DNA from 2 places in the Arthrobacter sp. TMT4-20 genome. Region 2 is predicted to be linked to the other one. Evidence: predicted binding sites of a transcription regulator. Region 2 holds the regulator's gene; the other holds the start of a gene.
The links. Region 2 encodes LexA, which represses DNA repair genes until DNA is damaged. Its sites were predicted from a motif close to TCGAACANNTGTTCGA; they were not measured.

Region 1: the regulator LexA is predicted to act here: its motif matches at 2,665-2,680, upstream of uvrA (excinuclease ABC subunit UvrA).

Annotation. Positions count from the first base shown of each region.
Region 1 is NZ_JBTNDW010000010.1:83,702-88,284, reverse strand. Features, by position in the region: gene uvrA (excinuclease ABC subunit UvrA) at 1-2,594, opposite strand, end outside; gene ACX80Z_RS11135 (GntR family transcriptional regulator) at 2,725-3,120, opposite strand; gene ACX80Z_RS11130 (MBL fold metallo-hydrolase) at 3,257-3,895, shown strand; gene ACX80Z_RS11125 (trans-aconitate 2-methyltransferase) at 3,994-4,583, opposite strand, start outside.
Region 2 is NZ_JBTNDW010000009.1:40,371-44,953, forward strand. Features, by position in the region: gene hisB (imidazoleglycerol-phosphate dehydratase HisB) at 1-140, opposite strand, end outside; gene ACX80Z_RS10160 (histidinol-phosphate transaminase) at 223-1,332, opposite strand; gene ACX80Z_RS10165 (LysM peptidoglycan-binding domain-containing protein) at 1,491-1,865, opposite strand; gene lexA (transcriptional repressor LexA) at 2,336-2,992, shown strand; gene ACX80Z_RS10175 (ATP-dependent DNA helicase) at 2,989-4,583, opposite strand, start outside.

The DNA of each region.
Region 1 (4,583 bases), on a different contig from region 2:
AAAACGTAGATACTGCGACCATTGGACCGCTTCTGCAGTTCGCTGGCCAGCTTCACGCGCTGTGCTTCACCGCCGGACAAGGTGGTGGCCGGCTGTCCGAGCCGCACATAGCCAAGACCCACTTCGACGAGCGTGTTGAGGTGACGCGCGATCGGGCTGAACGCAGCGAAGAATTCGGCGCCCTCTTCGATCGGCATGTTCAGCACATCGGCGATGGTCTTGCCCTTGTAGTGGACTTCGAGCGTTTCCCGGTTGTAGCGCTGACCGTGACATACCTCGCACGGCACGTATACGTCCGGGAGGAAGTTCATTTCAATCTTCAGGGTGCCGTCGCCGGAGCAGGCTTCGCAGCGGCCGCCCTTCACGTTGAATGAGAACCGGCCGGGGAGGTAGCCCCGGACCTTCGCCTCGGTGGTCTCGGCAAACAGCTTCCGGATGTTGTCGAAGACACCGGTGTAGGTGGCAGGGTTGGAGCGGGGTGTCCGGCCGATCGGGCTCTGGTCGACGTGGACCACTTTGTCGAGGTGCTCGAGGCCATCGATCCGCTTGTGCCGGCCGGCAACCTGCTTGGCGCCGTTGAGCTTGTTGGCCAGCACCTTGTAGAGGATCTCGTTGACCAGGGTGGACTTCCCTGACCCGCTGACACCCGTGACCGCGGTGAGGACGCCCAGCGGGAAGGCAATGTCGAAGGACGTCAGGTTATGTTCGCGTGCACCAACCACCTTGAGCTGCCGGGACTTGTCGATCTTGCGGCGCTTCTTCGGGATCTCGATCTTCCGCCGACCGGAGAGGTAGTCACCGGTGATGGAACGCTCATTGGTGAGGAGGTCTTCAAGCAGACCGGAGTGGACCACCTCGCCGCCGTGCTCGCCGGCACCGGGGCCGATGTCAACAATCCAGTCGGCTTCCTGGATGGTGTCCTCGTCATGCTCGACGACGATCAGGGTATTGCCGAGGTTACGGAGGCGGGCGAGCGTCTCGATCAGCCGCCGGTTGTCGCGCTGATGCAGCCCGATTGACGGTTCATCGAGAACGTAGAGTACGCCCACAAGTCCTGAACCGATCTGGGTTGCCAGCCGGATGCGCTGTGCCTCTCCGCCGGACAGGGTCCCGGAGGCGCGTTCGAGGTTCAGGTACTCGAGTCCGACGTCGAGCAGGAACTGCAGCCGGGCCTGGATTTCCTTGAGGACCTGGCTGGCAATCTGGGCTTCACGGCCGGTGAGCACCAGGTTGTTGAGGAAGTCGCTGCAGTCGCGCATTGGCATGGCTGCGACCGACGCAATGGATTTGCCATTGATTAGGACCGAGAGTGAGGCCGGGTTCAGCCGTGCTCCGCCACACGCGGGGCACGGGATCTGCCGCATGTACTCCTCGTAGCGGTCGCGTGCGTGGTCGGACTCGGTTTCGAGATGCTTGCGGTGGATGTACTGCACAGCGCCTTCGAAGCCGGTGCTGTACTTGCGCTCCCGGCCGAACCTGTTCTTGTACTGCACCACCACCTTGTGATCCTTGCCGTACAGGGCTGCTTCCCGGGCGCGGTCCGGCAACTTGTGCCAGGGTACGTCCATCTTGAAGTTCAGCTCTTTCGAGAGACCTTCAAGCAGCCGGGTCCAGTACTCGAGGGTTGCGGTGCCCAGCGACCAGGGGGCGATGGCGCCTTCCGCCAGACTCAGGTCCGGGTTGGGGACGACCAGCTCTTCGTCAACCTCAAGCTTGGTGCCGATCCCGGTGCAGACGGGGCACGCGCCGAAGGGGTTGTTGAAGGAGAACGAGCGTGGCTCGATCTCATCGATGGCCAGGGGGTGCTCATTGGGGCAGGCCAGGTGCTCGGAGAACGCCCTGACGCGTTTGCTGTCTATTTCGGGCAGATCAACGAAATCGGCGAGGACCCGGCCGTCGGCCAGCTTGAGCGCCGTCTCCACCGAGTCGGTGAGCCGTTGACTGATGCCGTCCTTGACCACCAGCCGGTCGACAATCACTTCGATGGTGTGTTTGTACTGTTTGCCGAGCTTGGGTGGATCGGACAGCTGGACGACGTCGCCGTCGACACGGGCGCGGGCGTAGCCTTTGGCCGTCAACTCCTGGAACAGGTCGACGAACTCTCCCTTGCGGCCTCGCACCACGGGGGCGAGGATCTGGAATCGGGTGCCCTCTTCGAGTTCAAGCAACTGGTCGACGATCTGCTGCGGGGTCTGCTTGGCGACCGGTTCGCCACAGGTGGGGCAGTGGGGGCGTCCCACGCGGGCCCAGAGGAGGCGCATGTAGTCGTAAATCTCGGTGATGGTGCCAACTGTTGACCGGGGGTTCTTGTTGGTCGACTTCTGGTCGATGGACACCGCTGGCGACAGACCCTCAATAAAGTCCACGTCAGGCTTGTCCACCTGACCCAGGAACTGCCTGGCGTAGGCCGACAGGGACTCGACGTAGCGACGCTGACCTTCCGCGAAGATCGTGTCGAACGCGAGGGATGACTTCCCCGACCCTGAGAGACCGGTGAAGACGATCATCGCGTCACGCGGCAGGTCGAGGTCAACGTTGCGCAGGTTGTGCTCGCGTGCTCCCTTGACGATCAGACGCGAAAGATCCTGCGACATTTTGGGATCGGAAAACTCAGATTCGAGCGAAGTTGCAATAGACACCCTTTCACTCTAATTGAAACCGTGTTCGAATACATATTCGATCGGCTGGTTTTCAGCGTGTCGTCGGCGCGTTGGCCCCCGATGTTCACCGACGGCGCAGAGCGGCCCGCAAATAGGCAACGGCCTCGTCCTCGGTGAGGCCGTTGGCCTTGATCACATCCGCGTATTTGTCGGCGGCTGCGGCCGCCCGTTGCCGTGCTTCATCTCCTGCCGCCGCGACAACGGTTCCTGCCCGCGACCGGGTGACCACAATGTTGGCCTGCTCCAGTTCCCGATACGCCCTGGCAACGGTGTTGACTGCTACTCCGAGGTGGCCGGCGAGGGTGCGCACGGGTGGCAGGCGGGTCCCGACGGGAAGGGATCCGTTGTTCGCGGCGTCGAGGATCTGCACGCGGAGTTGTTCGTAGGGTGGCACAGAGCTTGCCTGGTCAATGCGGAGCCAACTGGTGACATCGGAGCTGCCTGTTGCGCCTGGATTCACTATGGCCTTTCCGGTCTCTGTCACTCGTCACTGTTGTCCGGCCATTTCCCGGGCGGACCGCTGATGCCCATATTGTTCCATGCACCCCTGTGCCCCGAAAGTCTTGCCCATTTACCGGCGTGCCTAGACTGGGTTCATGCTTACTCTTCAGAATCTGACCATCCGCTCGATCTCGGTCAGCGAGATGGACAACAACGTCTACCTGCTCACCTCGAAGGCCACGGGCGCACAGGTGCTGATTGACGCCGCCGATGACGCTCCCGCCATCATGGCGCTCCTTGCCGAGGGCGCCGCAGACACCACGGCTGAGCCGAAACTGGCGCTGATCGTCACCACCCATTCGCACTGGGACCATGTTCGGGCGCTGGCTGACGTCGTCGGGCAGACGGGAGCGCGCACTGCGGCCGGCACGGAAGACGTCACCGACATAGCGGTGCCTGCGGATGTTCGGCTGGAGCATGGGGATATTGCCACTTTCGAGGGCTTCGACCTCGAAACCATCAAGTTGCGCGGACACACACCGGGGAGCGTTGCCCTGTTGTACCGCGACCCGCACGGCCCGGCACACCTGTTCACGGGGGATTCGCTGTTCCCCGGCGGCATCGGGAACACCCAGGGCGACGCCGCCCGGTTTGAGTCGTTGCTTAACGACGTGTCCGAGCGGATCTTCGACTATCTGCCTGACGACACCGTCGTGCATCCCGGCCATGGGAAGGGCACCACCGTCGGGGCTGAACGCCCGCAGCTTGAGGAATGGCGCGCCCGCGGCTGGTAAAACCGGCCGTCCGGCGGGCTCACCGCCGTCGGAACCCACCTTCCCGTCCACCTGTGTGCAGGTGCGTTAACTGGCCCCCGGCTCAGGGCTGGCGGGAACTATCCCGCGGGGTCCTTGCTCCTACTTCGCCCGGTCTTGACGCCGACGGCGAAGATCCGGCGGAAGCCGAAGACTGTCCCCCAAGGTTCCTCGGGGTAGGCTCCGCGCAGCAGGGCAGCATACTGTTCGACGAAGGCCGCGCCGTCGTCGTCGGACAGCGCATTCAGTACGGGGCGCAATCCGGTGCCCTTCAGCCATTGCAGCACCGGATCGGGTCCCGTGAGGACGTGCTGGTAGGTGGTCTCCCAGACGTCGGCGGTCATGCCCGCCTCGCTGAGCATCCGCAGGTACTCCTCCGGCTCCGACACGACATCGGTATGCCTCAGCACTCCCCCGAGCTTGTCCCGCCAGGCGTTCGATCCGGCCAGTTCGCGCAGCAGCGTGTGTGCCGGGGATCCGAAGTTGCCAGGAACCTGCAGGGCCAGCCAGGCACCTGGACGAAGCACCCGTGCCCACTTCTGCACCAGCTCGGCCTGACCCGGCACCCACTGCAGGACGGCGTTGGTGACGACGACGTCGACGTCGTCTGCGGGTGAGAAGTCTCGGATATCACCAGTCTCGAACCGCAGGTTCGGCGGCGGGTCGGCTT
Region 2 (4,583 bases):
AGCATGTGGTCGTAGAACGGCACCGAGGTGCTGATCTCCGCGCGTCCGGTGCCGTCAAGATCGAGCTCGACAAACACCGACGACTCGCTGGTGGTCCGTTCCCGGCTCGCAGTGCGTCCGACAGTGGTTTCCACGCTCATGGCTATCCTTCGATTGGTACGTAGCGGATGGGTGACGGTAGGGACAGCACCGGGCGCCGCTTGGAAAGGGTCTATCACCAGTCTAGGAGACGGTCCCCTCCAGCAGGGCACCGAGGGTGTCGAGGAACACTGTGGTTTCCGTCTCGGTGCCTGCGGTGACCCGGAGGTGACCGGGAATACCGACGTCGCGAATCAGCACTCCCCCGTCGAGCAGGCCCTGCCAGATGCGGTGCGGGTCGTCCAGTCCGCCGAAGAGAACGAAGTTGGCGTCCGAGGGCACCGGGGTCAACCCGAGGTGCTGGAGACTGGTCACTATCCGATCGCGTTGCACCTTGATGTTTTCCACGTTGGCAAGCAATCGGTCAGAGTGGGTCAGGGCCGCGTTCGCTGCCGCCTGGGTGATGGCCGAAAGGTGGTACGGCAACCGGACCAGGCGCAGCGCGTCAGCAACCTCGGGGGCCGCCGCCAGGTAACCGAGCCTCGTCCCGGCCATCGCGAAAGCCTTGCTCATGGTGCGGGACACCACAAGACGTTCCCGGCCCGCCAGCAGGCTGAGGGCGCTGACGGTGCCTGCGTGGGCGAACTCGGCATAGGCCTCATCGACGATCACGATTGCCTGCGCGTCGCTGCCCGCCTCATAAACCGCTTCCACCACATCCAGGCCCAGCGCTGAGCCGGTCGGGTTGTTCGGCGAGCACAGAAAGACGAGGTTCGCGCCGGATTCGCGCACTTCGCGGGCCGCGTCGGCGGCGCTGAGCTCGAACCTGCCGTTACCCTGCCCTGCGATATAGCGGGTGCCGGTGCTGCTGGCCAGCAACGGATACATGGAGTAGGTCGGGGGGAAGCCGATGGCTGATCGACCCGGGCCGCCGAAGGCCTGCAGCAGGTGCTGCAGTACCTCGTTGGATCCGTTGGCGGCCCACAGGTTTTCGGGCGTCAGTCCGTGGCCGAGGTAGCGTGCAAGATTGGTCCGGAGTTCGGTGAACTCACGGTCGGGGTAACGGTTCAGCCCCCCGACCTCCCGGCTCACCGCATCAACGATTGCCTGCCGGACATCGTCCGGCACTCCATGGGTATTCTCATTGACGTTCAGGAGGATGGGGACATCCAACTGGGGCGCACCGTAGGGGTGCTTGCCCCGCAGATCCTCGCGCAGGGGCAACCGGCTCAACCGCTCAAACTGTTCGCTCACCTGTCAAGGTTAAGCGTGGAGTGCTGCAGGTGCAGAATCGGCGGGCCTTCACCCTTCATCAGGATCTTCACCGCGTTCGCAGAAGCTCCGCACCCGGTGGCCGATACTGGCCGACCGGGTTGGAGGGTTCTGGGGGTGCAGTACTGGCTGTCGAGGCGTTACCGGTTGGTGGGGACATCCAGTTGCTGCCCTGCCTGCAGCACTGAGGTGCCCAGGCTGTTCAGTTCAACGATCTCGGAGACGACGATGCGCGGATCGCGGTCCGGAGCGAACTCGGTTGCCAGCTGCCAGATGGTTTCGCCGGCTGCGACGCTGACACTCACGGTCTCGGTCACCTCTCCGCCTTCAGCTGATGCCTTGGCAGGCGAGTTGAAAAATCCTGACAACATCAGAACGGCCGACGCGAGTAGCACGATCGGCAATCCGACCAACAGGAGCCGGCCCCTGCGGGTCAGCCGCAGCTTGGTGGCGCCGCTCGTGGTCGCGTCGCTTTCGGTGGTAGGGAAATTCTGGTGTGTGGTGATGACAGACATGGATACACCTCTCTGTACTCTCGAATCAGTCCATTCGGTCCTGGGGTATGAGCCCGGGACCAACCCTGAAGGTTGAAGACGGTGTTCGAGCTAAAACCGGCGATTCCTGTTTTGTTCGAACTTATCTTCGAATTACTGCTTGTTTATTTTTAGCACTGATTGACGAACTTTGTCGAGACACGATCGAACAAATGTTTGAAAACGTGTCCTGACTCCCTTACCGTTAGGGCAAGGATGAAGGTTCGGGATCCAGCAGAAACCAGCACATCATCCGCCACTGACAAAATAAGCTCGGCCCCTGGAATCCAGGGATCTGCCGGGGTACATGGATTCTTATCGAAGGGACAGCGACCGTGAAAGAGTCCGACGCACCACTGGATGAACCGGCCTCCGACCTTGCCCCGGCTGACCCCGCCCCGGCCGTCCTGCCAGCCCGTGGCCGCCCGCGTGGGCGCCAGGTGCCCAAGGGCATGACGCCCCGCCAGAAGAAGATCCTTGAGACCATTCAGCGGGCCATCGGCACCAACGGGTATCCGCCCTCCATGCGCGAGATCGGAGACACGGTGGGGCTGGCCAGTCTCTCGAGCGTCACCCATCAGTTGTCGCAGCTGGAGCGGATGGGCTATCTCAGGCGCGATCCGAAGCGCCCCCGCGCCATGGAGATCCTGCTTCCGCTGACCCTCGACCATGATCAGCACAGCGGCGAAGAAGGATCGGGCCAGGGCACGACACCGGACGTCGGCGGCGCGATCGACGCAGCCATGGTTCCGATGGTGGGGCGGATCGCTGCCGGCGGCCCGGTGCTGGCCGACCAGGTAGTGGAAGATGTCATGCCGCTACCCCGCCAGTTGGTGGGACACGGCGATCTCTTCATGTTGCGGGTCTATGGCGATTCGATGATCGACGCCGCCATTTGCGACGGTGACTGGGTAGTGGTCCGGCGCCAGCAGGAAGCACAGAACGGTGACATCGTGGCCGCGCTCCTCGACGACGAGGCGACGGTGAAGACTTTCCGCCAGCGCGACGGTCACACCTGGCTGCTCCCCCAGAACACCCAGTACGAGCCGATCCTGGGAGACCTCGCCACGATTATGGGCAAGGTCGTCTCGGTGATGCGCGCCCTCTAACCCCCGGGCGTGGGTTTTCCTGCCAGCCGCTCCAGGACGCCGACCGCCGTCGTGCGATCGGTGGTGGACCAGAAAGGCGGCAGCGCGGCACGCAGGAATGATCCGTAGCGTGCGTTGGCGAGCCTGGAATCGAGGATCGCCACCACCCCCTTGTCTTCGGCTGCGCGGATGAGGCGTCCGGCGCCCTGAGCGAGGCGGACGGCCGCGTGGGTTGCCGAAACGCTCATGAAACCGTTTCCACCGGCCTTCGCTACGGCTCTCGTCCGCGCTGTCATGAGTGGGTCGTCAGGGCGCGGGAAGGGAATGCGGTCGATGGTCACCAGCCGGCACGACCGGCCTGGCACATCGACGCCCTGCCAGAGTGACATGGTGCCGAAGAGGCACGTGTCCGGCTCATCCGAGAATTGTTTGACCAGCGCCGACATTGACGATTCGCCCTGGCACAGGATCTCGAAGTCGACCCGTGGGCGCAGTGATTCGGCTGCGTCTTCGGCCGCGCGGCGGGAGGAAAAAAGTCCCAGCGCCCCACCCCGCGATGCTTTCAGCAAGACCTCCAGTTCGTCGAGCTGCTCAGGCGAGGTGCCCCGCTCCGGCTTTGGAAGGTCCTTCGCGACATACAGGACGCCCTGCTTCGGGTAGTCGAAGGGGCTGCCGACGTCGACGCCGGTCCATGACGGCGCCGAGGCGCCCGCGAGACCGAGCGAACCGGCGACTGGACCGAACTCGGCCCCGATGGCGAGCGTTGCCGAGGTCAGGACCACTGTGTGATCGGCGAACAGGCCTTCCCGCAGCTTCCCGGCCACGGACAGTGGCGCGATGTTGATGGTCGCGGGTGCGTCGTCGTCGGGCTGTGAATACCCGGTGCCCGGTGAGAAGGTGCTTGGCCGTGAGGCCCAGAGCACCTCACCGGCCGGTGTCGCCGTCAGAAGCCGCTCGCAGAGTTCGAAGACGGCGAGGACGTGGGACTTCGCCATCTGCCGGCCACCGTCTGCCGGGGTCGGTCCGTCTCCTTTGGCGTCCGACAGGACGGCCCGGCAGGCTTCGCGGACCTGCGTGATCGCCGTTTCCTGCTCCTCGGTGAGTCCGGCAGCCATTAACCCCGTGGGGATCCCGGCGACTGTTGACTCGAAAAAGCGGTTTGCGGAGTCGAGGCCCTCGGTGGCGATTGACAGATGACGGCGGGCCGCCGACGCCGCAGCGGAAATCATCCCCGCCGATAATTGTCCGGACACCGCGCCGGTGACCCGGTCATGCAGTTCGTGGGCTTCGTCGATGACGACGACGTCGTACTCGGGGAGCACCGCCAGCCCCTCGAAGGCACTGATCGCGAGCATTGCATGGTTGGTGATGACGATATCCGCGTCGCCCGCCTTGGCCCTGGCCCGTTCGCTGAAGCATTCCGCCGCGACCGGGCACTTTTGGGCGCCAAGGCACTCCATGCTGGTCACGGACACCTGCCGCCACGCCTGCTCGCTCACCCCTGGAGTCAGCTCGTCCCGGTCACCCGTGTCGGTGGTTTCGGCCCACTCCCGGAGCCTGACAACCTCGCGGCCCAGCGGGGTGGCCGGGCCGGCGGAGGGATGCGGTGCGG